Regions from separate parts of the Streptomyces sp. NPDC093065 genome, predicted to be linked through region 3. Evidence: riboswitches for the same ligand, from Rfam matches in the RefSeq annotation. Region 3 holds a riboswitch; each other region holds the start of a gene.

What was found. Region 3 has a riboswitch for cobalamin ahead of ACIQFU_RS25000 (CoA-acylating methylmalonate-semialdehyde dehydrogenase). Riboswitches for the same ligand answer to the same signal wherever they lie in the genome.
Region 1: linked by a shared signal. The riboswitch ahead of metE (5-methyltetrahydropteroyltriglutamate--homocysteine S-methyltransferase) and the one ahead of ACIQFU_RS25000 (CoA-acylating methylmalonate-semialdehyde dehydrogenase) in region 3 are both predicted to bind cobalamin.
Region 2: linked by a shared signal. The riboswitch ahead of ACIQFU_RS18000 (DUF4430 domain-containing protein) and the one ahead of ACIQFU_RS25000 (CoA-acylating methylmalonate-semialdehyde dehydrogenase) in region 3 are both predicted to bind cobalamin.
Region 4: linked by a shared signal. The riboswitch ahead of ACIQFU_RS32640 (ABC transporter substrate-binding protein) and the one ahead of ACIQFU_RS25000 (CoA-acylating methylmalonate-semialdehyde dehydrogenase) in region 3 are both predicted to bind cobalamin.

What each region holds. Positions count from the first base shown of each region.
Region 1 is NZ_JBIVPJ010000009.1:161,794-169,229, forward strand. Features, by position in the region: gene ACIQFU_RS18110 (bifunctional 2-methylcitrate synthase/citrate synthase) at 1-1,124, shown strand, start outside; gene folP (dihydropteroate synthase) at 1,139-1,990, opposite strand; gene metF (methylenetetrahydrofolate reductase [NAD(P)H]) at 1,983-2,894, opposite strand; gene metE (5-methyltetrahydropteroyltriglutamate--homocysteine S-methyltransferase) at 2,972-5,290, opposite strand; cobalamin riboswitch at 5,443-5,668, opposite strand; gene ACIQFU_RS18130 (3-hydroxybutyryl-CoA dehydrogenase) at 5,866-6,735, opposite strand; gene aceB (malate synthase A) at 6,732-7,436, opposite strand, start outside.
Region 2 is NZ_JBIVPJ010000009.1:132,692-140,127, reverse strand. Features, by position in the region: gene ACIQFU_RS18010 (hypothetical protein) at 1-1,260, shown strand, start outside; gene ACIQFU_RS18005 (cobalamin-binding protein) at 1,290-2,201, shown strand; gene ACIQFU_RS18000 (DUF4430 domain-containing protein) at 2,212-2,703, opposite strand; cobalamin riboswitch at 2,737-2,869, opposite strand; gene ACIQFU_RS17995 (superoxide dismutase) at 3,079-3,726, opposite strand; RNA gene rnpB (RNase P RNA component class A) at 4,440-4,853, opposite strand; partial or broken gene ACIQFU_RS17985 (DMT family transporter) at 4,972-5,688, opposite strand; gene ACIQFU_RS17980 (AraC family transcriptional regulator) at 5,771-6,607, opposite strand; gene ACIQFU_RS17975 (MerR family transcriptional regulator) at 6,715-7,436, shown strand, end outside.
Region 3 is NZ_JBIVPJ010000015.1:108,154-115,589, reverse strand. Features, by position in the region: gene ACIQFU_RS25025 (prenyltransferase/squalene oxidase repeat-containing protein) at 1-668, shown strand, start outside; gene ACIQFU_RS25020 (hypothetical protein) at 665-1,612, shown strand; gene ACIQFU_RS25015 (energy-coupling factor transporter transmembrane component T) at 1,609-2,775, shown strand; gene ACIQFU_RS25010 (ABC transporter ATP-binding protein) at 2,772-4,379, shown strand; gene ACIQFU_RS25005 (ECF transporter S component) at 4,376-5,197, shown strand; cobalamin riboswitch at 5,252-5,433, shown strand; gene ACIQFU_RS25000 (CoA-acylating methylmalonate-semialdehyde dehydrogenase) at 5,621-7,144, shown strand; gene ACIQFU_RS24995 (acyl-CoA dehydrogenase family protein) at 7,151-7,436, shown strand, end outside.
Region 4 is NZ_JBIVPJ010000025.1:76,506-83,941, reverse strand. Features, by position in the region: gene ACIQFU_RS32665 (hypothetical protein) at 1-42, opposite strand, end outside; gene ACIQFU_RS32660 (ArsR/SmtB family transcription factor) at 56-346, opposite strand; gene ACIQFU_RS32655 (hypothetical protein) at 257-460, shown strand; gene ACIQFU_RS32650 (ABC transporter ATP-binding protein) at 476-1,303, opposite strand; gene ACIQFU_RS32645 (FecCD family ABC transporter permease) at 1,300-2,412, opposite strand; gene ACIQFU_RS32640 (ABC transporter substrate-binding protein) at 2,409-3,425, opposite strand; cobalamin riboswitch at 3,483-3,604, opposite strand; cobalamin riboswitch at 3,792-3,917, shown strand; gene ACIQFU_RS32635 ((2Fe-2S) ferredoxin domain-containing protein) at 3,980-4,384, shown strand; gene ACIQFU_RS32630 (hypothetical protein) at 4,439-4,642, opposite strand; gene ACIQFU_RS32625 (GNAT family N-acetyltransferase) at 4,711-5,283, opposite strand; gene tsaD (tRNA (adenosine(37)-N6)-threonylcarbamoyltransferase complex transferase subunit TsaD) at 5,283-6,335, opposite strand; gene ACIQFU_RS32615 (phosphocholine-specific phospholipase C) at 6,978-7,436, shown strand, end outside.

The DNA of each region.
Region 1 (7,436 bases), on a different contig from region 3:
CACCCGCGATCCACCGCGGCCTCGCCGGTGTCGTCGTCGACACCACCGAGATCTCCACCGTCATCCAGGACACCAACTCCCTCACCTACCGCGGCTATCCGGTCCAGGACCTGGCCGCCCGCCGCTCCTTCGAGGAGGTCGCCTACCTGCTTTGGCACGGCGAACTCCCCGATACCACCCAGCTCCAGGACTTCCAGGCCCGCGAACGCGCCCTGCGCCCCCTGGACCGCACCACCCTGGAGCTGCTCGCCCGGCTGCCCGAGACCTGCCACCCGATGGACGTTCTGCGTACCGCCGTCAGCTTCTTCGGCGCCGAGGACCCCACCGAGGACGACGGCAGTCTCGCCGCCAACCGCGCCAAGTCCCTGACTCTGCTGGCCAAGCTGCCCACCGTGGTCGCCGCCGACCAGCGCCGAAGGCGAGGACTGGCGCCCATCCCACCGGACCCCGACCTCGGTTACGCCGAGAACTTCTTCCACATGTCCTTCGGCAGCGTGCCCGACCCCGACGTGGTCCGCTGCTTCGAGATCTCCCTGGTGCTGTACGCCGAACACAGCTTCAACGCCTCGACGTTCACCGCCCGCGTGGTCACCTCCACCCTCTCCGACCTCTACAGCGCGGTCACCGCCGCGATCGGCGCGCTGAAGGGCCCGCTACACGGCGGTGCCAACGAGGCCGTGATGCGCATGCTGGACGAGATCGGTGACCCGCGGCGCGCCGAGGAGTGGCTGGACGAAGCCCTCGCCGCCCAGCGGAAGATCATGGGCTTCGGCCACCGTGTCTACAAGCACGGCGACTCCCGCGTCCCGATCATGCAGGACGCCCTTGACCGTCTGGTCGCGCGCGCCGCCGACCCCGAGGTCACCCGGCAGGCCACCCTGCACGCGGCCCTGCGCCACGCGATGATCAGCCGCAAGGGCATCCATCCGAACCTGGACTACCCGGCCGGACTCGCCTACCACCTGATGGGCTTCGACACCCCCCTCTTCACGCCGATCTTCGTCATGAGCCGGATCACCGGCTGGACCGCGCACATCACCGAACAGCTCGCCCACAACGCGCTGATCCGGCCCCTCGCCTCCTACGCGGGACCGGAGCAGCGGTCGGTACCGGCGGCGCCGTAGCCCTCAGGACCATGTCACCAGCCGTTCTCCTTGGCCGCCTCCAGTGCCTCGAACACGGTGAGCGCATCGCGGAGGGCGGCGACGTCGTGGGTGCGGATGTAGTCCGCCCCGGCGCGTGCGGCGTACAGTTCCGCCGCCAGTGTGGCCGGGCCGATCCCGGAGACGGTGCTCCCGGTGAGCGTCCGCAGGAACGACTTGCGGGACGGTGAGATCAGCACCGGCAGGTCGAAGCGGGCCTTGAGCTGTTCGAGTCCGGCCAGGGTCCGCAGCGACGGTTCGGGACTGCTGCCGAGGAAGTAGCCGAGTCCTGGATCGATGACCAGCCGGTCGCGGCGTACCCCGGCCGCTTCCAGCGCGGCCAGGCGGTCGGCGAAGAACTCCTCGATTCCCCGGCACACCTGCGCGGCATCGGTCCGCACTTTGGTGGCGGGCCCATGGCGTTGTACGGAGTGCATGACGACGAGCCGGCAGCCGGTGGCGGCGAGTGCCTCGTACCGGTCCGGATCGTCGAAGCCCTGGATGTCGTTGAGGTACGCGGCGCCATGGGCGGCGGCGAACAGCTGTGTCGCAGGCTGGTACGAGTCGACCGAGACGGGGACGCCTTCAGCGACCAACTGGTCGAGTACGTCGCCCAGCCGTCCGATCTCCTCTGCCTCCGTCACCTGCTCGGCGCCCGGGTGGCTCGCGGCGGGCCCGAGTTCGATGACGTCGGCCCCCTCCGATCGCAGCCGGTGCGCGTGCGCCACCGCGGCGTCCGAGGACAGGTACCTGTTCCCGTCCGAGAACGAGTCCGTGGTGATGTTGACGATGCCGACCAGGGACGGCCGGCGGATGCCCACGGGCGAGGAGGGGGTGTGCTCAGCCATGGAGTCCGAGTTTCTGGTAGATCTCCGTCGTCACCGTCGAGAAGTTCATGGTCATGAAGTGCAGCCCGGGAGCCTCTTCGGCGATCAGGCGGCGGCACATCTGGGTGGCGTGGTCGATTCCGAGCGCCCTGACCGTGTGGGGGTCGTTCTGTGTGGCGAGCATGTGCTCGGCCAGCTGGGTGGGGAAGGCGGCGGTGGAGAGGGTGGGGATGCGGTGCAGTGAGCGGATGGTGGTGACCGGCATGATCTCCGGGATGATCGGTGTCTCGCATCCGGCCGCCGTCACGCGGTCGCGGAAGCGCAGATAGTCGTCGACGTCGAAGAACATCTGGGTGATGGCGTAGTCGGCCCCGGCCCGGCACTTGTCGACGAAGTGACGGATGTCGGCGTCCCGGCCGGAGGAGCGCGGATGCATCTCGGGGAAGGCCGCGACACCGACGCAGAAGTTCCCGGACCCCTTGATCAGGCTGACCAGTTCGGCCGCGTAGCGCACCCCGTGCGGGTGCTCGGTCCAGGGTCCGAGCGGATCCCCCGGAGGGTCGCCGCGGAGGGCGAGGATGTTGCGCACGCCCTGGTCGGCGTAGTGGCCGAGGATGTTGCGCAGTTCGGCGATGCTGTGGCCGACGGCGGTGAGGTGGGCGACCGGGGTGAGCGTGGTCTCCTGGGCGATCCGCCCGGTGACGTTGACGGTCCGGCCGCGCGTCGAGCCGCCGGCACCATAGGTCACGGAGACGAAGGTGGGCGACAGGGCCTCCAGCCGACGGATCGCGGTCCACAGGCCGGCTTCGGCCGCCGCGCTACGCGGTGGCATGAATTCGAAGGAGTAGGAGCGGCCTCCCCGTTCGAGGAGGTCGCGAATGGATGCCGCGCTGTCCGCCCTTGTACTGGGCATACCGAGAGCCATGGGGCTGATGCTTTCTCCGGGGCCGGGCCGGGGGAACGCGGCGGACGCGTCCTCCCCCGGCCCGGCGGGGCTTGCGGTCAGGAGGCGGACAGCTCCGCACGGACCGTACGGGCGGCGGTGACGAGGTTCTCCAGAGAGGCGCGGGTCTCGGGCCAGCCGCGGGTCTTCAGCCCGCAGTCGGGGTTGACCCACAGCCGCTCGGCGGGGATCGCCTTCAGCCCGGTTCGCAGCAGCGCGGCCGCCTCCTCGGTGCCCGGGACACGCGGCGAGTGGATGTCGTAGACACCGGGGCCCGCCTCGCGCGGGTAGCCGTGCGAGGCGAGTTCACGGGCGACCTGCATGTGCGACCGGGCCGCCTCCAGGCTGATGACGTCCGCGTCGAGGTCGTCGATGGCCTGGACGATGTCGCCGAACTCGGCGTAGCACATGTGCGTGTGGATCTGGGTGTCCGGCCGGACACCGGCGGTGGTGAGCCGGAACGCCTCGGTCGCCCACGCGAGGTAGGCGGCCCGGTCGGCGGCCCGCAGCGGCAGGGTCTCGCGCAGCGCGGGTTCGTCGACCTGGATCACCGAGGTCCCGGCCGCCTCAAGGTCGTTGACCTCGTCGCGCAGGGCGAGGGCGACCTGGCGGGCGGTGTCGCCGAGGGGCTGGTCGTCGCGGACGAAGGACCAGGCGAGCATGGTCACGGGGCCGGTGAGCATGCCCTTGACCGGTCGGCCGGTGAGGGACTGGGCGTACGACGTCCAGCGCACCGTCATCGGCGCGGGGCGGGAGATGTCGCCGGCCAGGATCGGCGGGCGGACGTACCGAGTGCCGTACGACTGGACCCAGCCGTGCTGCGTTGCCAGGTAGCCGGTGAGCTGTTCGGCGAAGTACTGGACCATGTCGTTGCGTTCGGCCTCGCCGTGCACGAGGACGTCGAGGCCGGTCTTCTCCTGGAAGGCGATCACCTCGCCGATCTCCGCCTTGATCCGCTCCTCGTAGCCGGCCGTGTCGATCCGGCCGGCGCGCAGGTCGGCGCGGGCGGTGCGTAGTTCGCCGGTCTGCGGGAAGGAGCCGATGGTCGTCGTCGGCAGCAGCGGCAGCCCGAGGCGGGCCCGCTGGGCGCCGGCGCGTTCACTGTAGGGCTGCGAGCGGCGGGCGTCGGTCTCGGTGATCGCTCGGGTCCGGGTCCGGACGGCGGGGTCGTGGGTGATCGGCGAACCCGCCCGGGAGGCCAGGTCGGCGCGGTTGGCGGCGAGTTCGGCGGCGATGGTGTCGGTGCCCTGGGCGAGGCCCTTGGCGAGGGTGACGATCTCGGCGGTCTTCTGCTGCGCGAAGGCGAGCCAGCGCAGGATCTGCGGCTCGATGTCCCGTTCGAGGCCGGCGTCGAGCGGGACATGCAGCAGGGAGCAGGAGGCGGCGACGTCGACCCGGTCCGCCAGGCCCAGCAGCGTGCCGAGGGTGGACAGGGACTTCTCCAGGTCGTTCACCCAGATGTTGCGGCCGTTGACGACCCCGGCGACCAGCCGCTTTCCCGGCAGTCCGCCGACGGCCGCGAGGTCGCCAAGGTTGGCGGCGCCGGCCTCGGTGAAGTCCAGGGCCAGCCCCTCCACCGGCGCCTGGGCCAGGACGGGCAGGGCCTCGCCCAGCCGGTCGAAGTAGGAGGCGACCAGCAGCTTGGGCCGATCGGTGAGCGCGCCGAGGTCCCGGTAGGCGCGGGCGGCGGCATTGAGCTCGGCCCGGGTGCGGTCCTGGACCAGGGCGGGCTCGTCCAGCTGCACCCACTCGGCGCCGGCCGCGCGCAGGTCGGCGAGCACCTCGGCGTACACCGGGAGCAGCCGGTCGAGGAGGGTGAGCGGCTCGAAGTCGGCGGGGACGCCCGGCGCGGGCTTGGCCAGCAGGAGGTAGGTGACCGGACCGACAACTACAGGCCTGGCGGTGAGGCCCAGCGCGAGGGCTTCCTCCAGCTCGGCCACCTGCTTGGCCGTGTCGGCGGTGAACACCGTGTCCGGGCCGAGTTCGGGGACCAGGTAGTGGTAGTTGGTGTCGAACCACTTGGTCATCTCCAGCGGCGCGACGTCCTGGGTGCCGCGCGCCATGGCGAAGTAGCCGTCGAGGGCGTCGGCGCCGACGGCGTCCCGGTGCCGCTCGGGGATGGCACCGACCATGACGGTGGTGTCCAGGACGTGGTCGTAGTACGAGAAGTCGCCGGTCGGGACCTCGCGGATGCCGGCGTCGGCGAGTCGGCGCCAGTTGGCTGCGCGCAGTTCGGCTGCCGTGGTCCGGAGGGCGTCGGCGGTGACGCGGCCCTTCCAGTACCCCTCGATCGCCTTCTTCAGTTCCCGGTCCGGTCCCTGGCGGGGGTAGCCGTACACGGTGGCCCGGGCTGCCGCGGCTGCGGACTTGGTGGTCACGGAGATCTCCTTCGCGAGACGATTCCCTGAGATCCCGGCGACGGGACGAGAGCGCGAAGGGTGACGGACCGGACGGAAACGGCTTGTGGCCGTCCGCTCGGTATGTACGCCGACCCGCCCACGAGGTCACCGGGATGTCCGCGCGCGGAGTCGTCCGCGCGCGGGCAGGTGGCAGGTCTTCGGACTCACGGGCACGCCCTCCTTGACCGGAGGACACCTACTGGCCGTCGCTTCCCAGAACCTGTACGTCGGGTCCAGTGCGTATGACGGCGGTCGTTCCCGCTCACCGCTGCGGGGCAGTCCCGGATTTTCACCGGGTTCCCTCTTACGACGCATCCCGCCTGGCGGACGGGGCGAACCAGCTGCACCAGCCAGCCTAAGCGGACGGCCGCGAGTCCGGAGGGTCACGTCCATCATTCGGATGGTGAGCCGACACACGCGGCTGACAGGTGTGAAACCGGCGGAGGGCGGGAAACGCCGCACACGCGTCTCCCGCCCTTTCCCCAGTCCGCGCCCGCCGGACCCTCACCCGGCAGGCGCGCCCCGGGCCCCTCAGCCCGGGTTTGCCAGGATGCTCAGTCCTGGATGTACGTGTGGAACCCCCGGCCGGTCTTGCGGCCCAGCAGACCCGCCTCGACCATCCGCTGGAGCAGCGGCGGAGGGGCGTAGAGCGGTTCGCGGAACTCGTCGTAGAGGGACTCGGCGATCGAGGCGACGGTGTCGAGCCCGATCAGGTCCGCCAGCTTCAGCGGGCCCATGGGGTGGGCGCAGCCCAGTTCCATACCGGTGTCGATGTCCTCGGCGGTGGCGAAGCCGGACTCCGCCATCCGGACGGCGGACAGGAGATAGGGGACGAGGAGGGCGTTGACGACGAAGCCCGCCCGGTCCCGGGACCCGATGACCGTCTTGCCCAGGGTTTCGGCAGCGAAGCACTCGACAGCAGCCACCGTCTCGGGCGTGGTGTGCAGGGAGGCCACGACCTCGACGAGCGGCAGAATGGGAACGGGGTTGAAGAAGTGCAGGCCCACGACCCGGTCGGCGCGGCCGGTGGCCATGCCGAGCCGCATGACCGGGAGAGAGGACGTGTTGGTGGCCAGGATCGCCTCTGGGTCCTCGACGATCTTGTCGAGGGCGGCGAAGATCTCCGTCTTCGCGTCGGCGTTCTCGACGACGGCCTCGATGACCAGCTGCCGGTCGGCCAGGGCGTCGAGCTCACCCGTGAAAACCAGACGGGCCAGGGCCTTCTGAGCGGCGGCGGACTCCATCTTGCCCCGCCGGACGGCGCGTTCGAGGGAGGAGGCCACCCGCTCTCGTGCCGCGCGGGCGGCGGTGGCGTCGGCCTCGCAGACCACGGTGTCCAGGCCGGCCCGCGCACACACCTCGGCGATACCTGCGCCCATCTGCCCGCCGCCGACCACACCGACGCGTGCGATGGCCGCGCTCATCCCTGAGCCTCCGCCCGCTGAACGAGATGACGGGAGTAGCCGTCCGGAGTGAAGAACAGCGGCAACTCGCCGACGAACGCCGTCCGCTCGAACAACTCGCGGGCCTCATCGACCGGTGCCCACGGCCGGACGGCGGCGAGGGCGACTGCCTCGTCGTCGAGGATGCGCAGAACCGTCTCGCGGTCGACGACCCGGAGCCGCAGCCACTGCCAGATCTGCACCCGGACGATCTCGGCGGTGGCCGCGTCCTCCATCAGGCCGTCGATGGCGACCGCGCCCTGGCCACGCAGCCAGGCGTCGAAGTAGCGCAGCGCCACCGCGATGTTGGCGCGGACGCCCTCCGGTGTGGGCGGGCCGCTGATGCGGCGCACCGACAGCAGGTCGGCGGGGGTCACCTCGACGTCGTCCCGCCTGCGGTCCAGCTGGTGGGGCCGCTCGCCGAGGACGTCGTCGAAGGCTTCCCGGCAGACCGGTACCAGTCCGGGGTGGGCGACCCAGGAGCCGTCGAAGCCGTCCTCCGCCTCACGCTCCTTGTCCAGCCGCACCGTGGCGAGGACCGCCTCGTTCGCGGCCGGGTCCTTGGCGGGCACCTGGGCGGCCATGCCGCCGATGGCGTGCGCGCCGCGCTTGTGGCAGATGCGGACGAGGAGTTCGGTGTAGGCCCGCATGAACGGGGCGGTCATCGTGACCTTGGCGCGGTC
Region 2 (7,436 bases), on a different contig from region 3:
CAGGCTGCAAACGGTTCGTACGCGGGATCGGGGCTGTCCAACGAGTGGGCGTTCAGCGCCTTCGCCGCATCCGGGACCGCCGCCGTGGACGTCACACCGGGCGGCGACACCAGCAAGAACGCCAGAACCGTCTACCGCAACCTGCTGGCCACCAGCGGCTGGCCGTCCTCCTCCCCCGTCGTCACCGACTACGAGCGCGCCACGCTCAACGCCTACGCCGCCGGCATCGACCCGGCCCGCGTCTCCGACGCCCGCAACCTGATCGCCGACATCTACGCCTACTGGCAGAGCGCCGAGACCGGCTACTTCGGCCCCTCCGCCAACTTCAACGGCACCGTCTTCGCCGCCCTCGCCCTCAACGGCGCGAAGACGACCGCCGGGCAGGTCCGTATCCCCCAGGCGCTGCGAGACGCGATCGTCACCCGCCTGCGCGCCAATCAGCACAACGACGGCGGCTGGAACTACAGCAAGGCCGAGGGCAACGCCACCCAGCTCGCCGCCGCCAGCGACATCGACATGACCGGCGCCGCCATGGCCGCCCTGTGCGTCTCCGGCGTGCCGAACACGGACACCGACATCGTGCAGGCCAAGGCGTTCCTCAAGAGCAAGCTGATCGCGAGCAGCGGCGCCTTCAACGCCCTGTTCGGCGTCAACACCGACTCCAACGGCTGGGCCGTCTCCGGCCTCAACGCCTGCGGCATCAACCCGCAGACCGGCGACTTCCTCACCGCCCAGGGCAAAACCCCCGTCGACTTCCTCATCGCCCAGCAGTTCAACCCCGGCGGCGGCTTCAAGTACCTCCCCAGCGACACCAGCCCCTCGGCCTACGCCTCCATCGACGGCCTGCGGGCGGTCGCCGGCGGCGGCTTCAGCGCCACCCCGCCCGTACCCACCACGACCGGCGCCCCGCAATGGGTGGGCCAGGGGTCCCTCACTTCCGGCACGGCCACGAAGTTCGCGCTGACCGTGGACGACGGCACCGGGAATCTGAAGGTGTGCTCCGTCGCACTGACCCCGACCAGCTCGACGACCACGCTCGGCGCGGTGCTCGACGCCGCCGTGAGCGCCTCCACCCCGTCCGGCTGCGTCACCGCCGTGACACCGTCCTCCGGCACCGGCACGATCACCTCCCTCAACGGCAAGGCCAACAGCGGCTCGAACACATGGAAGGTCAGCGTCGACGGCGGCGCGTTCGCCTCCGCCGCCAGGGAGACGACCGTGGGTGTCGGCGACACCATCGCGGTGCGCTGGGGCGCCTGACGGCAACGGCGGGGTCGTAGGGTCACGGCATGCGCATCGTCTCCCTGCTGCCCGCCGCGACCGACATCGTCGCCGAGCTCGGACTGTCCGCGCGGCTGGTCGGCCGTACCCACGAATGCGACTGGCCGCCGGACGAGGTCGCGTCGGTACCGGTGGTGACCGGCGCCGACCTCGACCAGGACAGACTCACCAGCCGGGAGATCTCCGACGCGGTCGGCGGCTCGGCGCACTCCGGATCCTCGCTCTACACCCTCGACGCCGATGCACTGGCGGCCCTGCGGCCCGACGTGGTGCTCACCCAGGACCTGTGCGACGTGTGCGCGGTCTCGTACGAGAAGGTCAGCCGGACCGTACGGCTGCTCGACGCGGACACCCGCGTCCTCAGCCTGGAGCCACGCACCCTCGACGACGTCCTGGACTGCCTGGTCACAGTCGGCGATCTTCTCGGCGTACGGGAGCGAGCAGGGCAGCGGCGGGCCGAACTGCGGGCCCGTCTCGACCAGGTTCGCGCCTCGGTCAACGGCCTCGACCGGCCCCGCGTCGTGGCGATCGAGTGGCTCGACCCGTTGTGGCCGGCCGGACACTGGGTGCCGGAGCAGATCACGACGGCCGGCGGCATCCCGCTCCTCGCCGCTCCCGGCGAGCACACCAAGCCGATGACCTGGGAAGAGGTACGGACCGCACGGCCGGACGTGCTGCTCGTCCTGCCGTGCGGCCTCCCGCCCGAACGGACCCTTAGGGAAGCGGAGTTGCTGACCGGGCTGCCGGGGTGGTCGGAGCTGCCCGCCGTACGGTCCGGCCGAGTCTGGGTGCTGGATGGGCCGTCCTACTTCAACCGCCCCGGGCCCCGGGTGGTGCGCGGGGCCGAGGTGCTGGCCCATGTCCTGCACGGCGTGCAGGCCGGGGAGCCGGTCACCGCGTCCGAGGCCCGCACTCTGTAAGTTGCTGCGATCAGAACGCGGTCCAGGTAAACGCCACCTTGTCACCGGCGTTCAGCTTGAACTGGCAACCTCCGACGGGTGTGGAGGTGCCGTTCACGGAGATGTTCCAGTAGGCGGAGCTGCCGCCGCTGACGTCCTTGATGGTGTCGACGAAGAAGTCGTCGAACGAGGCGTACCAGGCCCCGTCCCAGGTGAAGTGCCGCTTGCGGGCCGCGTCGTCGAGGGCGGCCGTGGGCGTCGGAACGGCCGAGGGGTTCGCTCCGCCGTTGGTACCGTCGCAGTGGTGCGTGCCGCCGGTCGTGGTCGTGACGTCGTGCCCGCGGGTTCTGATCTTCCCCTTGAAGAGGAGACCGTCCGGGCCCTGCACGGTGAGGGTGACTCTGACGGGAGCGTTCGTGTCCGACGTGTTCTGGGGCTGGGCGACCGCCGGGGCGGACGCGGCGAGTGCGAGACCGAGAGCGGTCGCGGTGATCAGGGTGCGGTGTGCGGATGCGCGGCGCAAGACTGGGCCCTCCTGTAGACCATGACAGTGGGAAGCGTTCTTTGCGCGCACGCCGGGCATCCCGACTCGCGGCCCGCTGCGGGCCACACACGGTTGCAGGTCAGCGCCGGACTCCCACCGGCTTCCCCCGTCGCGCGCGTAAGCGGTCGTCGTTCCATCGCCTCCGTGCCCACAGGCCTAGGACACGGACGGTGAGGCACGAAGCTCCCGCATCCTACGGTCAGTTGATGTCCTGTCACCAGAAGTCGCTGCTTTGTCATGTCAAGAAGGGCTTCCGCGAGCCTGTCCTCGCGGAAGCCCCTCCTTGTGCTGCCTGCCGGTGAGCGGTGAGAAGACGATCACGAGCAGGACATCCTTGCGGGGTCGGCTACGGCTTCAGGGCACGAGCAACAGGCTGTCGCCGCGCTCCTTGGCAGCGGCGTAGCGCTTGGCCACGTCCTGCCAGTTGACCACGGCCCACATGGCATCGATGAAGTCGACCTTCTGGTTCTTGTACTGCAGATAGAAGGCGTGCTCCCAGGCATCGAAGACCAGGACCGGGGTGGAGCCCTGGCCGACGTTCCCCTGGTGGTCGTAGACCTGCTCGACGATCAGCCGGCCGCTGACGGGCTCGTAGGCGAGGACGCCCCAGCCCGAGCCCTGCGTAGTGGCGGCGGCCTTGGTGAGCTGGGCCTTGAAGCCCGCGAAGGAGCCGAAGGACTCGGTGAACGCGTCGGCGAGGTCGCCCACGCCGTCCGCGGCCAGGGGCTCACCGCCGCCGTCCTTCGGGCCGGTCATGTTCTGCCAGTAGATCGAATGCAGGATATGGCCGGAGAGGTGGAAGGCCAGGTTCTTCTCCAGGCCATTGATCGAACCCCAGGTCTCCTTGTCCCGCGCCTCCGCCAACTGCTCCAGCGTGTCGTTGGCGCCCTTGACGTACGCGGCGTGGTGCTTGTCGTGGTGCAGCTCGATGATCTCGGGGCTGATGACCGGGGCCAGCGCCGAGTAGTCGTACGGAAGTTCCGGGAGCGTGTACACCGGCATGTCCAATGCCCTCCGACATAATTGCGAATGATGTGCATCTGCACGCTAGCAGCAAGAAGGGCTGTTGCCGATCAGGCGTCGGACCTAGGACTCGGAACCACGTCTGGACAGTTGGCCGCACAGGCAGCCAGAGCCCACCATCGTGATCCGCCGCCGCGTGTCGCACTCTCCCGCCGAGCCCAGGCGCGCCCCCAGCGGGGAGGCGACCCAAGAAGCACGTGGGCACCCCGGATATCGAGGTGGCCGGCCGCCGCGAAGGCAGCGCAGAGACGGGGCAGGTCCGCCAGTCACACAGAGAGAGCCTGACCACCGCCACACAAGTCCTTACCGCGCACGAGCACCTACACCCATTCAGGACAGTCCGCACCACCGCACCGGGGTTCAGTCCAGCACGTCCGCGACACAGGAGAGGGCGCCATCGACAACCGCCTCGACAAGCCGCAAGCGGCTGGAGAACACCCAATCGGTGCTCAGGTTCAGCCAGATCAGGCCGGCAAGGAGACACCTCGTACATATACTTCCGAGCACATCAGATCCGAGATGTCTGCTACAGAGCGACACTGGACCGCATTTGACACCCGAAATGCCCGGATACGCCACACGGGCAGCAGACAGAAACGACGATACCCACAGGTCGAATTCGACCCGGATTCGACCCCGAGGGTTTGTTCAGTCGGTAAACATGGCCTCTGACCTGCGGAAATACCGGGCGGCAGACGAGCAGGGCTGTACGCCGGGTTCTGTTCCGGCGGGTCCTCGCGGGCCCGCCGGCGACGGCCATCCATCTAGGGCCGGCGTTGCCACCGGCCTCCAGCGGTCTACCCGCGGACTCGGGCGGGCAGCCCTCGATCGTCCGCGCAGAGACGCCTTTTCTTCCGAGAAGGCGTCTCCTCTTGACCTTGCTCCGGGTGGGGTTTACCTAGCTGCCCAGGTCGCCCTGGGCACTGGTGGTCTCTTACACCACCGTTTCACCCTTACCCGGGACCGAAGTCCCGGGCGGTCTGCTTTCTGTGGCACTGTCCCGCGGGTCACCCCGGGTGGCCGTTAGCCATCACCCTGCCCTGTGGAGCCCGGACGTTCCTCGGGAAGTCCCGTGAGGGACTTCACGCGGCCGCCCGCCCGGCTCGTCTGCCGTGTCGACCATGGTACCCGGCGGGGCTCCCGCCTCGGACCGGCGGCGGCGGTCGCGAGGACCGAGCCGGCCAGGATCAGGGTGAAGGCGACGCCGATGCCGAGGGTCAGGTCCTCGTCCAGGAAGACAGCGCCCGCCGCGACGGCCACCGCCGGATTGACGTAGGTGATGACGCCGGCCCGGACCGGGCCGACCTCCTTGATCAGCTCCAGGAAGGTCACGAAGGCGATCGCGGTGCAGACGACGCCGAGGCCGGCCAGGGCCGCCAGGGCCTCGCCCGAGGGGAGGGCGGACGGCCGGGTCAGGAAGGCGGCGGGGGCGTAGACGACGGCGGCCAGGGTGAGGCAGGGGGTGATGAGCTGGAGGGTGGGGACGTCCTTGAGGTGGCGGGCGGCTATCAGGGGGGCGGTGGCGTAACCGACGACCGTCACCAGCACCTCGGCCAGCGAGCGGGCGTCGCCGCCGGTGAGGTGCGGCACGGTGAGGACGGCGACGCCTGCGAGGCCGAGGCCGAGTCCGGTGATGCGGCGGGCGCCGACCCGTTCCCCGGCTCCGAAGAAGCGGGCCAGGAGCACGCCGACGATCGGCACGCCCGCGATCAGCAGCCCGGCGGTGGAGCTGGACAGGTGCCGCTCGGCGTCCGTCAGGGTCCACCAGGGGCCGATGATCTCGATGACGGCGAAGGCCAGCATGGGCTTCCAGCGGGCCCGTACGGTGCCGAGGAGGTCTCCCCTGCGCAGGGCGAAGGGGAGCAGGAGGGCCGCGCCGAGCGCGCAGCGCGTGAACACCACTCCTGACGGGGACACCTCGTCCACCGCCACCTTGATCATCAGATAGGGAATGCCCCAGACCACTCCCATCAGGGAGAACAGGAACCAGCCGCGTGCAGTCATGCGGCGAGTCTCGGACGCCTCACCCGGTGCGGTCTTGAACGCTGTTGCGGTACGCCGCCGGGGTCACCCCGAGGACCCGCCGGAACCAGCGGGTCAGGTGCGCCTGGTCGGCGAAGCCCACCAGGGCCGCCACCTCGGCCGGTCGCAGGCCCGCGTCCAGGAGCCCGCGCGCCCTGGCCACCCGGTGCTGGGCGAGCCAGGCGTAGGGCGGCATCCCGGTCGCCGTACGGAAGGCCCGCAGGAGTTGGTAGCGGGACAGGCCGAGGTCGGTGGCGAGGGCCGCCAGGGACGGCGGGGCGAGGAGTTCGCCGGCGAGGCGGTCGCGTACGACCCGGGCGACGCGGTCGGCGCCGGGGACCGCGTCGTCGGCCGCGCGGGCCGTGGAGTGGCGGCGGGCCAGCGCCGTGAGCAGCCAGGGCAGGCGGGACTCCGCCTCCAGGGGGTCGGGGCAGCGGGCCAGGTCCGTGTGCGCGGCACGCAGGGCGGCGGCGAGTTCCGGGTCGTCGAGGACGGGTTCACGGAAGTGCGGGAAGGCGGTGCCCGGCCGGGCGCCGTCGGTGAGGAGGTTCGGGGCCGCGTACAGGGCTCGGTAGGAGTAGCCCTCGGGGGCGGCGGGGCCGCCGGTGTGCACCTCGCCCGGTTCCAGGACGACGATGGAGCCCGGCCCCGAGTGAATGTGCCCGCCCCGGTAGGCGATGACCTCCAGCCCACCGACGGTGACGCCGACCGTGTACTCGTCGTGTGCGTGCGGGGCGTAGACGTGCCGGTCGAAGCGGGCGGTGAGGAGGTCGAGGGGCGGACCGCCCCGTCCCAGCCGGGCCCTGCTCCACCGTGCCTGCTCGCGCGCGCCCGTCATCGCTGCACACCCCCTCCTCCCAGACGATCAGAGGAAGCCCGCGGTGTCCAGGAGCGCGGAGCCTGTCCGCTTGACCCTGTCGCAACGTCAACGTTTCTACTGGGGCCATGCGGATCGGAGAACTCGCCGGCGCCGTCGGCGTCACCACGCGGACCGTGCGGCACTACCACCACCAGGGCCTGCTGCCCGAGCCGGAGCGGCTGGCCAACGGGTACCGGACGTACACGTTGCGGCATGTCGTCGTGCTGGCCCGGATCCGGCGGCTGACCGAGTTGGGGCTCGGGCTGGCGGAGGTGCGGGACGTGCTCGCGGACGACGCCGGGAAGGACCTGGCCGAGGTGCTGGAGGAGCTGGACGCGGATCTCGCGCGGCAGGAGGCGGCGATCCGGGCCCGCCGGGCGCGGTTGCGGGCGCTGCTGGAGGCGGAGGGCGGGGTGCCGGCCGAGGGGCCGGTGTCGCCGGAGCTGGCCGCGCTGTTCGCCGGGATCGGGGACGTGTCCGGCTCGCCGATGGCCCTGCGGGACCGGGAGATGCTGGCGCTGCTGGAAAGCACCGTCGCCCCGGAGGAGCGGGAAGGGCTGCTGGCCGCGATGCGCGGTGCCCTGGATTCGCCGGAGGCGGCGGCACGGGCCCGCCGCGCCTATGCGCTGCTCGACGAACTGGCCGACGCCGGCGCCGACGACCCCGGCGTGGCGGAGGCGGCCCGCGTACTCGCCGACTGCATGCCCGCCGAGCTGCTGCCCGAGGAGGGCTTCGACCTCGACCCCGGCCACGGTCTGCTGCGCGCCCTGTACGCCGACTTCGCGCCGGCCCAGGCGGAGGCGGTCCG
Region 3 (7,436 bases):
CCTACCTGGCCAGCCTCCAGCACGAGAACGGGGCCTGGCCCAGCCTGATCCCGGCGACCGGTGACTCCGACGTCGACTCCACCGCCATCGCCGCCATGGCCCTGGACATGGCCGGCGGCGCCGAGGCCGAGCGGGCAGTCGACCGGGCACTGGCCTGGCTGGCCTCGCGGCAGCTGCCCGACGGCGGCTTCCCCGGCACGGTCGGCATCTCGGTCAACTCCACCGGTCTCGCGGTGCAGGGACTGTCGCTCGACGCCTCCCGGTACGCCGACGAGATCGCCGGAGCACGCAAGTTCCTCGCCGGCCAGCAGAATCCCGACGGCGGCTTCAACGCCTCGGCCGACGGGCAGCGCGGCTCCGACCTGCGCGCGTCCGCGCAGGCGGTGAGCGGGGCCACCGGCATCTCCTTCGGCGAGCTGGAACGCAGTCTGGCCGGTACCTCACCGCAGCCCACCCCGGACCCGAGCGACGGCGTCCCGGACATCGTCACACCGGGCGACACCTCGGGCGGGTACGGCGCTTCCGGTGGCGGTGGCGGCGGTGGCGCGCTCGCCTCCACCGGCGTTCAGGTCGGACTCCTGGCCGCGATCGCCGCGCTGATGGTGCTGGCCGGGTGGCGCGTCGCGGTCGCGGCACGGCGCAAGGCCATGGCGGAGGGCGGGCGATGATCGGCTCGCGCCTCGCCGGGACGGCGGCCCGGGCGACGGCGGCCCTGGCCGCGGCTGCCGCCGCGCTCGGTGTCACCGCACCCTCGGCCGCCGCCGACCCCCAGCCCATGGGCCGGTGCACGACCACGTCCGGCGTGGTCCTCGCGGTCGACTTCAGTGACTGGGGCGGCCCTCTGTTCCGTTCCTGCGGGACGACGCCCACCACCGGCTACGAACTCCTCAACCAGGGCGGCTGGCGCACCACGGGCACCGGCCACGACGGACCGGCGTTCATCTGCCGCATCGGCTACAGCGGCTATCAGAACGGCAAGCAGTTCCCGACCCCGGCCCAGGACGACTGCGTGCTCACCCCTCCGGCGTCCGCGTACTGGTCGTACTGGCACGCGGACCGCGGCGAGAGCACCTGGGAGTACAGCCAGCTCGGCGCCATGCTCTACAAGCCCAAACCGGGCAGCGTGGACCTCTGGGTCTTCGGCGGCACCGACATCGGCGGCACCAAGGGCCGCCCCACCGTCACCCCGGACCAACTGCGCGCCCACAACACCAAGCCGAGCGGCGACACCGGCAAGCCGCCCTCCGACGAGAAGGCGCCCGAACTGCCACCGGACGTCGACACCGGCCCCGCACCGCAGCGGCGCAGCCCCGAGCGTCCCGCACCCGCACCCACCGCGTCGAAGAAGCCGGCTCCCGAGAAGTCCGGGACGAAGAAGGCCGAGCCGAGCAAGAGCGCAAGTGCCACGCCCTCTCCCACGCCCAGCGCCACAGCGACCTCTTCGGACGTAGCGGCACCGGGCCCGAGCACCAAGGTGGTGGACGCGGCTCCGGCCGCAGACGCCCCGCACGATTACGGCTCCATCGTGCCCGTGGTCACCGGTGCCTCGCTCGTCGTCCTGATCGGCGGCGCCGCGGTCTACGCGGCACGCCGGCGCCGACGCACCGAGTGAGCGGCGTGTCCCGTACGACCGTTCAGGCCCCCGCAGCCCCGTTTGGCCGTCCGCCGGACCGGGGCGGCCGGCGCCTGCCGCGCATCCTGCACCCGATGGCCTGGTGGGTCTGGGCACTCGCCCTGGCCACCGCCGTCAGCCGTACCAACAACCCGCTTCTGTTGTTCCTCGTCCTCGCCGTCCTCGGCTACGTCGTCACCGCCCGGCGCACCGAGGCGCCCTGGGCCCGCGGCTTCAAGTACTACCTGTACCTGGCCCTGACCGTGGTGGCGATCAGGGTCGTCTTCCGCGCCGTCTTCGCCACCGGCATCACCCCTCGCGACCACTTCCTGTTCTCCCTCCCGCACATCCCCACCCCCGACTGGTACGCGGGCATCCGGATCGGCGGGCCGGTCTCGCTGGAGGCGCTGCTGTCGGCGGCGACCGACGGCCTGCGCCTCGCGTGCATGCTGTGCTGCATCGGCGCCGCCAACACCCTCGCCAACCCCAAGCGGGCCCTGCGCGTCCTGCCGGGCGCGCTGTACGAGCTGGGCGTCGCAGTCACCGTCGCGATCAGCGTGGCCCCGCAACTGGTGCAGAGCGTGCAACGCGTCGTACGCGCCCGGAAGCTGCGCGCCGGCACCACCAAGGGTGCCCGGGCCCTGCGCGGCATCGTCATCCCCGTCCTGGAGGACGCCCTGGAGCGCTCCCTGCGCCTCGCCGCCGCCATGGACTCCCGCGGCTACGGCCGTGCGGGCCGGGCCACCCGCCGCTCCCGCCGGATCACCGGCGCACTGATGCTGCTCGGCATGTGCGGCCTGTGTGCCGGCGCCTACGGGCTGCTGGACGCCACCGCCCCCGCGTTCCTGGGCCTGCCCGCCATGGGGTGCGGCGCGCTGCTGTGCGTGGCGGGCCTGCGCCTGGGCGGCCGACGGGTCACCCGCACCACCTACCGCCCCGACCCCTGGCGCCTGCCCGAGTGGGCGGTCGCAGGCAGCGGTGTCCTGTCGGCGGTCCTGCTCTTCACCAACCTCGGCTACGACCCCGCCCAGCTCAACCCCACCTTCTATCCCCTCACCTGGCCCGGCCTGCCGCTCGTACCGACCGCCGCGATCCTGCTCGCCGGCACCGCCGGATTCCTCGCGCCCCCGCCCACCCCCGTCCGGAGAGCCGCCGCCCCGTGATCACCTTCGACCAGGTCACCGTCCAGTACGACGACACACCCGAGCCTGCCCTGCGGGACGTCGACCTCACGGTGGAGGAGGGCGAACTCTGCCTCGTCGTCGGACACACCGGCGTCGGCAAGTCGACACTCCTGGGCGCGGTCAACGGGCTCGTCCCGCACTTCACCGGTGGCACGCTCTACGGCCGGGTCACCGTCGACGGCCGGGACACCGCCCACCACCCGCCCCGTGAACTGGCCGACGTCGTCGGCGTGGTCGGCCAGGACCCGATCGACGGCTTCGTCACCGACACCGTGGAAGAGGAACTCGCCTACTCCATGGAGCAGTTGGCGACAGCACCGGGGACCATGCGCAAGCGTGTCGAGGAGACCCTGGACCTGCTGGGCCTCGCCGACCTGCGTCACCGTGCGCTGCACGAACTCTCCGGCGGTCAGCAGCAGCGTGTCGCCATCGGCTCGGTCCTCACCGCCCATCCACGGGTCCTGGTCCTGGACGAACCGACCTCCGCCCTGGACCCGACGGCAGCCGAGGAGGTCCTCGCCGCGGTCACCCGCCTCGTCCACGACCTCGGCGTCACCGTCCTGATGGCCGAGCACCGGCTGGAGCGCGTCGTCCAGTACGCCGACCGTGTCCTCCACCTCCCCGGTGACGGCCGCGCCCGCATCGGTCCCGCCGCCGAGATCCTGCGCACGTCGGCCATCGCGCCACCGATCGTCGAACTGGGCCGGGCAGCCGACTGGTCACCCCTGCCCCTGTCGATCCGCGACGCCCGCCGTGCCGCCGCCCCCCTGCGCACCGAACTGGCCGCCCGCACGCCGGACCCGGTCCGCTCGGCCCCGGCCGGCGAGCGGCGCCGGCTCCTGACGGCGCGCGGCATCACCGTCACCTACGGCGGCGTTCCCGCCGTACGGGAGGTCGACCTCGACCTGTACGCGGGTGAGGTGACCGCCCTCATGGGCCGCAACGGCTCCGGCAAGTCCTCCCTCCTGTGGGCGCTGCAGGGGTCGGGCCCGCGCCGCGCCGGGACGGTGAAGTCGGCCGACGGCCCCGATCCGCGCGACGTGCCCGCCACCCGGTCCCGTCAACTCGTCGGGCTGGTCCCGCAGACCCCCTCCGACCTGCTCTACCTGGAGAGCGTGCAGCAGGAGCTCGACCAGGCGGACACCGAGTCGGGCACCACGACGAAGGCCCGCATCGTGCTGGACCGGCTCGCCGTGGGCATCGACGACGCCACCCACCCCCGCGACCTGTCGGAGGGACAGAAGCTCGCCCTCGTCCTCGCCATCCAGCTCTCCGCCGCGCCCGAGGTCGTTCTGCTGGACGAGCCCACCCGCGGCCTGGACTACCGGGCGAAGACCGCACTGATCGGCGTCGTGAACGCCCTCGCAGCGGAGGGCAGGACGGTGGTGATCTCCACCCACGACGTCGAGTTCGCCGCCCGCGCCGCCGACCGCGTTGTCGTCATGGCCGAGGGAGACGTCGTCGACGACGGTCCGACCCCGGACGTCATCGTCTCCTCTCCCGTGTTCGCGCCCCAGACGGCGAAGATCCTCGCCCCGCTGCCCTATCTGACCGTCGACCAGGTGAAGGCGGCCCGATCATGACGACGACCACCGCCGCCATCCGGCTGACCCCACGCGTCGGCGTCGTCATGACCCTGGCGGCGTTCCTCGGTGTCGTCGCCTTCTTCTGGCCGTTCGTCGTCGCACCCGGGAAGTTCGGATCGAACTACGTGCCCCCGCTCATCTTCGGCGTGCTCCTGGTGCTCGTCCTGTGTGTGGTCCTCTCGGAGATCGCCGAGGGCGGCATCGACTCCAAGGCCCTGGCCATGCTGGGCGTCCTGTCCGCCGTGAACGCGGCCCTGCGTCCCCTGGGCGCCGGAACCGCGGGTATCGAGACCGTCTTCTTCGTCCTGGTCCTGGCCGGCCGTGTCTACGGCCCGGGCTTCGGCTTCACCCTCGGGTGCACCTCGCTGTTCGCCTCGGCGCTCATCACCGGCGGGGTCGGGCCGTGGATGCCGTACCAGATGTTCGGCTGCGCCTTCGTCGGGATGCTCGCCGGATTCCTTCCCCGGGCCACGGGCCGTCGTGAGGTGCTGATGCTGGCCGTCTACGGTTCCCTGTCCGGCTATCTCTTCGGGTTCCTCCTCAACCTCTCCTTCTGGCCGTTCTCCCTGGACCCGAACAGCTCCATCGCCTACCTGCCAGGACTGCCCTTCACCGAGCAGTGGCAGCGCTACGTCGCCTTCGACGTGGCCACGTCCCTCGGGTGGGACACCGGGCGGGCCGTCACCAACCTCGTGTGCATCCTGCTGGCGGGGCCGGCGGTGCTGACCACCTTCCGGCGAGCCGCACGCAAGGCCAGGTTCCGCGCTCCGGTCCGCTTCGCCGGACCCCGGACGGCCGATTCCGAACCTTGCTGACCCGTCGTGTCCGGGGACCCGCTCACGGTACTGGATTTACTAGGACGTCCAACTATATAGTCGCGAGCACAAGGCCCGCGGTGCAGGGAAGCCGGTGTGATTCCGGCACGGTCCCGCCACTGTGACCGGGGAGTACGCCGTCGAGCAGGACGCCACTGACGAGCAGGATGTCGGGAAGGCGGACGGCGCGCGCTGATCCGGGAGTCAGGATACCGGCCGCGGGATGTTCCGTGTTGTCCACGAGGATGGAGCTGACACGCATGGCACCGGTGTGTATCCACGACCCTGGTGAGCCCCCCGTCTGACAGGGCTTTGGGCCATGAGCGTTCCCGCGTTCCCGGCACCCGTACGCCACCGGCGTCCGCGTGCGGGGTGAGCGCGCCATCCCCGGATCCCGATCCCTCCTGACGAGAGCAGGCAGTCATGGTCCGCGAGCACGAACGCGCCTCCGTGCGCGAGTTGACCCACTTCGTCGGCGGCAAGCGCACCCCGGGCACCTCGGGGTCCTTCGGCGAGGTGTACGACCCCAACACCGGCGAGGTGCAGGCCCTGGTGCCCCTCGCGAACCGCGCCGAGACCGAGGTGGTCATCGCCGACGCGGTCCACGCGCAACGCGAGTGGGGCGAATGGAACCCGCAGCGCCGCGCCCGGGTCATGATGCGCTTTCTCCAGCTCGTCGAGCAGGAGAAGGACACGCTGGCCCGGCTCCTGTCCGCCGAGCACGGCAAGACGATCGCCGACGCCCACGGCGACATCCAGCGCGGACTGGAGGTCGTCGAGTTCGCCGCCGGCATTCCGCACCTCCTCAAGGGAGAGTTCACCGACAACGCCGGCACCGGCATCGACGTCCACTCCCTGCGCGCCCCGCTCGGCGTCGTAGCCGGAATCACCCCCTTCAACTTCCCCGCGATGATCCCCCTGTGGAAGGCCGGCCCCGCGCTGGCCTGCGGCAACGCCTTCGTCCTCAAGCCGTCCGAACGGGACCCGTCCGTCCCGCTGCGGCTCGCCGAACTGTTCCTGGAAGCGGGACTGCCGCCCGGCGTCCTCAACGTCGTCAACGGCGCCCGCGAGACCGTCGACACCCTCATCGAGGACCCCCGCGTGGCCGCCCTCGGCTTCGTCGGCTCCACTCCGATCGCCGCGCACGTCTACGCCACCGCCGCTGCCCACGGCAAGCGCGCCCAGTGCTTCGGCGGCGCCAAGAACCACCTGATCGTGATGCCGGACGCCGACCTCGACCAGGCCGTGGAGGCGCTGATCGGCGCCGGGTACGGCTCGGCGGGGGAGCGGTGTATGGCGATCTCGGTCGCCGTCCCGGTGGGGGAGGAAACCGCCGACGCGCTCGTGGCCCGGCTCAAGGAACGCATCGCCGCGCTGCGGATCGGCCGCAGCGACGACCCTGAGGCCGACTTCGGTCCCCTGGTCGGCCGGGACGCCGTGGACCGGGTCCGCTCCTACGTCGACCTCGGCGTCGAGGAGGGCGCGGACCTCGTTGTGGACGGGCGGGACTTCGTCCTGGAAGGGCACGAGAACGGCTTCTTCGCCGGCGCCTCCCTCTTCGACCGGGTGACACCCGCCATGCGCGTCTACCAGGAGGAGATCTTCGGCCCTGTGCTGTCCGTGGTGCGCGCCGCCGACTACGAGGAGGCGCTGCGCCTGCCCAGCGAGCACACCTTCGGCAACGGCGTGGCGCTCTTCACCCGGGACGGCGACACCGCCCGCGACTTCACCCGGCGCGTGAACACCGGCATGGTCGGCGTCAACGTGCCCATCCCGGTGCCGGTCGCCTACCACACCTTCGGCGGCTGGAAGCGTTCCGGCTTCGGCGACCTCAACCAACACGGCCCGGACGCGATCCGCTTCTACACGCGGACGAAGACGGTCACCTCGCGCTGGCCCGCCGGCCTGCGGGAGGGCGCGAGCTTCACGATCCCCACGATGGGCTGAGCGGCCATGACCAGCACCCTGCTCACTGAGGACCAGCAGGCCCTCGTCGAGACCACCCTGGACTTCGCCCAGGATCACCTTGCCCCGCACGCCCTGGACTGGGACCGGGACAAGCACTTCCCGGTGGACGTGCTGCGCAAGGCGGCCGGGCTCGGCCTCGGCGGCGTCTACGTACGCGAGGAGTCCGGCGGCAGTGGCCTCACCCGCTCCGACGGCGTCCTGGTCTTCGAGACCCTCGCCTCCGGCTGCCCGTCCCTCGCGGGCTACCTCTCCATCCACAACATGGTCGCCT
Region 4 (7,436 bases), on a different contig from region 3:
GAGGAATCCGTCGTAGGCGCCGCGAAGTGTTGACGTGTCCATGGCGTACTTCCCTTCAGTCGGGGCGTGCCGAACCCGAATCCCGCTCCGCGGCCTCAGCGACGCGTTTGATGTTCGCGAGCCGCCGGTCCCAGTCGGCCGCGAGCGAGGCCATCCACCGTGCCGTCGTGTCCAGCGCCGCGGGCCGCACCGCGTACCGCACCTCGCGTCCGACCCGGCCGCCGGAAACCAGCCCGGCGGCGTCCAGGACGGCCAGGTGCTTGACCACTGCCTGCCGCGAGACGGGAAGCCGGTCGGCGAGCGTCGTGGCGGTGGCCTCCCCCTGTGCGGCAAGCAGATCAAGCAGCCGACGTCGGGTCGGGTCGGCCAGCGCACCGAGGACGCCGTCGACGACCTCGGCGCCGCCGCGGCAGCCGGGAGAAGCCCCGCGGCCCGGCCCGGCACCGGCTGCCGACGGTGAGGTCGAACCCGTTGATCAGGCCGGCGTGTCAGGAGTCGGGGCCGCTGCCGGAGCCTTTCGCATACGTGGTTCTCCGGGGAGGAAGGTCACCTGCGGGGCGCCCGTGCGCGGATGGGTGGCGACTTCCGCCTCCACTCCGTAGACGTCGCCCAGGAGCTGCGGAGTGAGGACCTCGGAGGGTGGGCCGGAGGCGGTGACCTCGCCCTCGTGCAGGACGTAGAGGCGGTCGCAGTAGTAGGCGGCCAGGTTGAGGTCGTGCAGGGCGAGCAGGACGGTCGTGGGCAGACGGCGCAGGATGCCCAGCACGGACAGTTGGTGGCGGATGTCGAGGTGGTTGGTTGGCTCGTCCAGGACCAGGAGGGCGGGCTGCTGGGCGAGGGCGCGCGCGATGAGGACGCGTTGACGCTCGCCGCCGGAGAGCCGGTCGAAGGGGCGGTCCGCCAGGTGGACGGCGTCGACGGCGAGGAGTGCGGAGTCGACGAGGTCGGCGTCCTCGGCGGTGTCACCGGCCAGGAGCCGTTTGTACGGGGTGCGGCCCATGGCGACGACCTCGCGGACGGCCAGGTCGAAGTCGGCGGCCGCGTCCTGGACCACCGCCGCCACGGTGCGGGCGAGTTGCCGTACCGGCAGGGCCCAGGCGTCGCCTCCGTCGACCCGGACCCGGCCGGTGTCGGGGCGCAGGACGCGGTAGACGGTGCGCAGGAGGCTGGACTTGCCGCTGCCGTTGGGGCCGACGAGCCCGATGGTCTCGCCCGGGCGGGCGGTCAGGGAGACGTCGCGCACCAGGTGGCGGGCTCCGGCGGTGAGCGTGACGCCGTCGACGCTCAGCTCGGTCGCGGTCATGCCACTCCTCGGTCGGTGCCGCGCCGGGCGTCCCGGCGCATCAGCCACAGGAAGAACGGCCCGCCGCACAGGGCCGTGAGCACGCCGACGGGTATTTCCGTCGGCGCGGCGATCGTCCGCGCGGCGATGTCGGCCCAGATGAGGAAGACCGCTCCGCCGAGCGCCGCCGTCGGCAGGACACGACGGTGGTCGCCGCCGACGAACAGGCGCACGACGTGGGGCATCATCAGGCCGACGAACCCGATCGGTCCGGCCGCTGCCACCAGCACGCCCGTGACCAGGGAGAGCAGGACGAACAGCCGGGCGCGGAAACGCGCCACGTCCAGTCCCATCGTGGTCGCCGCCTCCTCGCCGGCCAGCAACAGGTTCAGGTTGCGGGCCTGCACCATGAGAACGCCGATGCCGAACAGCAGGGCCGTGCCCGGCAGCCACAGCGTGCCCCAGTCGACGCCGCCGAGCCCGCCGAGGGTCCAGGCGAGGACCGCGCGGGCCTCGTTGCCCCGGTCAGTGGTGAGCAGCAACAGATCGAGGACGGCGGTGAGCACCGCCGCGATCGCCACCCCGGACAGCACCAGCCTGGACGAGGTGATGCGTCCGCCGGTGCGGGCGGTGGCGTACACGAGCAGGAGCGCGCCCAGTGCACCCGCGAAGGCGGCCACCGACAGGGAGGCCGGTCCGAAGAGGGTGAACCCGAACACGATCACGGAGACCGCGCCGAGCGACGCCCCGGAGGAGACGCCGAGCAGGTAGGGCTCGGCGAGCGGGTTGCGTACAAGGGCCTGCAGGGCGGTGCCGATCACCGCCAGACCGGCGCCGGTGACCGCACCGAGCAGCACCCGCGGTGCGCGTACGTCCAACACGATGGTCTCCCGGGCCCGCGACCAGCTCGGATCCTGCCAGTCGGCTCCCAGCGCGTGCGTCACGATGCCCCACACCTGGCCGGGCGGCACGTGTACGGAGCCGATGGCGAGGCCCGCCGTGGCGGAGGCGACGAGCAGGGCGGCGAGGACGAACAGCACGACGGCCAACCCGGTACGGGCCGCTCCTGGCCCGGTCTTGTGCGGTTGAACCGTCCGCTCGGTGGGCGTGCCGGCGGCGGCCTGGGTCACCGGAAGCTCTCCGGGTGCAGCCCGCGCGCCAGGTCCTCGACCGCGTAGGCCGACCGGATGCCGACCAGAGTGGCGGTCAGTGGCAGGACGACGAACCGCTTGTTCCTGACGGCGGGCACGTCGGCGAGCGCGGGCTGGGAGAGCAGGAACTTCTTCTTGGCCTCGACGCTTCCGGCGCCGGCGTAGTCGTAGACGGCAATGACTTCGGGCTTGCGTTCGACGACCTGCTCCCAGGAGACGTCGCCGAAGACGTCGTCGAGGTCGGCGAAGACGTTCTTGCCGCCGGCCAGCCGGATCAGCTCGGTGCCCAGGCTCTTGCCGCCCGCGGTGAACGCGCTCTTGTCGCCGCTGTCGTAGACGAAGACGGACACCCCGGGCTCGTCTTCGACCTCGGCGGCGGCCTTGCCGACGCGGCTCTGCAGGTCCGCGACCAGCTTGTCGGCCCGGTCCGGGACACCGAAGATCTTGCCGATGGTGCGGATCTCGTCATAGGTGTCCTTCATCGTCACCTGCTTCTTTCCGCAGTACTCGCGGTTGAGGTAGGTGTCGATTCCGGCACCGGCGAACGCCTTTCGGGAACGGCCCTCCTTCTCGGCGAAGGCGCTGCCGTAGCCGCCGTAGACGAAGTCGGGTTCGGCATCCAGGATTTTTTCGAACGACGGTTCCCTCTCGGCCAGTTCGGGGATCGCCTCGTACTCCTTCTTCAGCTCGGGCAGGACGGCGGAGTCGGGGTAGGCCGTGCCGACCATGCGGGTCTTCAGGCCGAGGGCGAGCATGAGTTCCGCCGGGTGCTGGTGAATCGTGACCACCCGTGACGGCGGCTTGTCGTACGTCGTCTTCACGCCGCAGTTGTCGATGGTGACGGGGAAGCCCGCGGGCACGGCGGTGGTCGCCTTCGCGTCCCCGCCGTCGTCGTCGGAGGAACCGCAGCCGGTGGTCAGCAGCACGGAGGAAAGGGCCACGGCGGTGGCCGCGGCACGAAGGAGCCCGCGTGTGCGGGCATGGGGGAACAACTGGGACACGTGAAGCCTCCTGGAGTCCGCGCTCCTCGGATCGGGCCCGCGACGGACCAGTGTCCTGACTCCCGGATCGACGTTCCCTCCGCCTTCCCGCGCGGTGCGCAGTGGCATGTCGGAGGGGCGCTCCCCGGTCACAGTGGCGGGACCGTGCCGGATTCGCACCGGCTTCCTGTCTCCCGTCGCGGCGATGACCAGGTGATCCTACGTTTCCCCGAGTCGACGGCGAAAGGCGGACGGGACCGGCAGACCCATCCGTCGGCCACGGCCCCGCACTCCCGGGAGACCGACTGACGGCCGGCACCGGGCGAGCGGGCCCGGCGTCCCGGGATGGGAAGATGACCGGCGACAAGGCGACGGCGGAACGAGGAAGCCGGTGTGAATCCGGCGCGGTCCCGCCACTGTGATCGGCGAGCGCGTCCCGACGGGCCACTGCCCGGCAGCGGGTGGGAAGGCCGGGGTGCGCGCGACCCGAGAGCCAGAAGACTCACGCGGTCGCCTCCTCGACGGACCACCGGGGCGGATCTCCCCGGAGAGAGGGAGGGCACCGCATGCCCGCAACGCCGACCGGACGAAAGACCGACGACGCGAGGACCCGGGCGGTGGCCGCCCCCGTGCCGTGCCGCGTCGTCGTGTGCCGCGACTGCTGCTGCGGCAGCCCCAAAGTGACCGGCGTCGACCACGCGGCCCAGACCGAGCGGCTGCGCGCCGCGGTACCGATACGCGTCTCCGACTGTCTCGACGCCTGCGACCACGCCAACGTCATCGTCGTCCAGCCCTCCGCCCGGGGCCGTGCCGCCGGTGCCCGGCCCGTCTGGCTGGGGCTGGTCAACGACCCGGACGCCACCGAGGACATCGCCGCCTGGGCACGCGCGGGCGGACCGGGCGTCGCGCCCCGACCGGACATCCTCGACCTGTACGCCATCACGCCGCCGCGACGGCGTACGGCCCCCTGACCGCGCGGACGGAGAGTCGGAGGGAGGACAGAAGCCGTGCACGGAGCCCGCGCCTCAACTGCGTCCGTCGACGCCGCCCTGGACGACGTGGCGAGCCTCGGCGGCTTCTCCGCCCTCCGGGTCGGCGGCCCCGACGGCGGCCGGCATCCGGTCGCCCGCTCCTACGCGGCGGGTTCCACCGATCTCGCCGCCGCCGTCGCACGCCGTCACCGCACCCCGGAGCCGCGGACCGAGGTCTCCATCGCCCAACCCGGTCATGCCGCCCGCCTCTGGTCGGGGACCATGCCGGCGTTGACGAACAGCAGGGTCGGGGCCGGCAGCGGGGCTTACAGGGGAAGAAGGGCGAGTGGCCGGGCGGGGTGGCGCGGGCCGAGGAAGACGACGATGCCCTTGCCGTCGGGAGACGGATGGGTGACCTGCGTCCAGCCCTGGCGGCGGTAGAAGGCCATGGCCTGCGTGTTCTGGACGGAGGTCAGCAGCCAGGCACGTCCGTCGGGCGCGTGCGCAGTCACTGCTTCAAGGAGGTCCGCGGCGACACCGGTGCCGCGGGCGGTCGGACGGACGGCCAGTTCGTCGATTTCCAGGGCGCCGCACAACCAGTCCGCGGTGTGCGCGGGGCCCAGGCCGACGGCGGCCTGGGGATAGCAGCGGTCGGTGGGGAAGGGCGTCGGGGTGGTCCACGCGGTGGCGAAGCCGATGGCCTCCCCGTCGCGTACCGCGGTCGCAGCGGTGAAGCCGGGACGGGCCGCGTTCGCCGGCAGCCGGGCCGCGAACTCCGTCGCCCGTTCCTCCTCCTCGTTCCAGGGCGGGGCGCAGAAGGCGTCGACGTAGACGGAGCGCAGCGCGTCGGTGTGCGCGAGCAGTTCGGCCCCCGTGTGGACGCGGATGCCGGTGGTCATCAGGCGGCCACCGCCGTTCCCGCGGCGACCGGGTGCAGGGCGGCGTACTCCAGCGGCGCCGACGGGTCGATGGACACGTCCAGCGGAGCTGGTGCGGCGCCGGCGCGTACGAGGAGGTCGCCGACGGCGGCGATCATCGCGCCGTTGTCGGTGCACAGGCGCAGTGGCGGTACCCGCAGCTCGATGCCGGCCGCCCGGCAGCGCTCCTCGGCGAGCGAGCGCACCCGCGAGTTCGCGGCGACCCCGCCGACCACGACCAGGGTGCGCACGCCGTGCTCCTTGCAGGCGGCGACCGCCTTGCGGGTCAGTACGTCCGCGACGGCCTCCTGGAGCGAGGCCGCGCCGTCGGCCACCGGCAGCTCACGTCCCGCGTGACCCTCCGCCCAGCGGGCGGCGGCGGTCTTCAGACCGGAGAAGGAGAAGGCGTACGAGCCGGGCAGCGGGCGCGGGAAGGGGACAGCGCGAGGGTCCCCCGCCCGCGCCGTCCGGTCGATGGCCGGACCGCCGGGATACGGCAGCCCGAAGACCCGCGCGACCTTGTCGAAGCACTCCCCGGCCGCGTCGTCCAGCGTGTCCCCGAGGTGCGTGATCCGCTCTCGGGCGAGGTCGCGGACGAGGAGCAGGGAGGTGTGGCCGCCGGAGACGATCAGCACCATGCACGGGTTCGGCAGCGGGCCGTGCTCCAGCGTGTCGGCGGCGACGTGCCCGGCGAGATGGTGCACCCCGTACAGCGGGACGCCGAGCGCGTAGGCGATGCCCTTCGCACCGGCCAGACCCGTCTGGAGAGCGCCCGACAGCCCGGGGCCGGTGGTCACGGCGACCGCCCCGACGTCGGACAGCCGCAGCCCGGCCTCGTCCAGTGCCTGCCGGACGACCGGACGCAGCGCGTGGAGGTGGGCGCGGGCGGCGATCTCGGGCACCACCCCGCCGAAGCGGGCGTGCTCGTCCATGCTCGACGCCACCGCGTGCCCCAGCAGCCGCCCGCCCCGGACCAGGCCGGCGCCCGTCTCGTCGCAGGACGACTCGATGCCCAGCACCACCGCAGACCCCATCGACCGACCTTTCTGCACTATGTAAGTTGTTGCGAACAGTGTGCAACAAGATCGGGCCCGATGTGTACCCGAACGGTTCTGTGCAGGTGGCCGACCCGTGGAGCTTTCGACCGATGGCCTCCTCGACCCGACGGCTCCAGCCGTCACCTCCAGCAAAGACGATTCGTGGGAAGGCGCCGGTCTGGGGGTTGATGGCACAGGCGTTCAAGCCGGACACCGCCCAGCCGTCGCCACCGGCCTGCCCTTGAGGAACACCTCGGCCTGGACGATGTCGGTGTCCGGCCCGACCGGGTCCTGGCGCCGTTCGGGGCGAGGGCGGCGACGACGGTGAGCTTGCGGTGGGCGGACGAGTGGTGTCCGGAACCGACCGCCAACCGGTGCCGGCGAAGCCTCCGGGATTGCCGTCCGTACGGGCCGTCCGGCCGGGCAGGGAGGCTCGTCCGTGTCCATGCCCGTCGTGCTCGCGGCCATCCCCGGGCGGACGGCCCCGGCACACCTCGCGTACCGGTGACTTTCACGCGAGCGCCACCGGACCCTTCCCTGACGTTTGCTGCTCCTGGAACACTCCTTTCGCGCGCAATCCGTCATCATCCGGCACCGTCCGGCCGGTTGACCCCCCAAGCCGAGAGGTCCCCCACCCCCATGGCCGAAGTGAACCGGCGCCGATTCCTCCAACTCGCGGGCGCCACGACCGCGTTCAGCGCCCTGTCCGCGAGCATCGACCGGGCCGCCGCGCTCCCGGCGAACCACCGCTCGGGATCGATCGAGGACGTCGAGCACATCGTCGTCCTGATGCAGGAGAACCGTTCGTTCGACCACTACTTCGGCAGGCTGCGCGGCGTCCGCGGCTTCGGCGACCCGCACCCGGTGGCGCTGGACGACGGCCGCTCCGTGTGGCACCAGCGCAAGGCCGACGGCACCGAGGTGCTGCCGTTCCGTCCGGAGGCCGACGACCTCGGCATGCAGTTCCTCGAAGGGCTCCCGCACGGCTGGCCCGACGGACAGGACGCCTACCACGACGCCAGGTACGACCGCTGGCTGCCCGCCAAGGGCACCACCACCATGGCCTACCTGACCCGCGAGGACATCCCCTTCCACTAC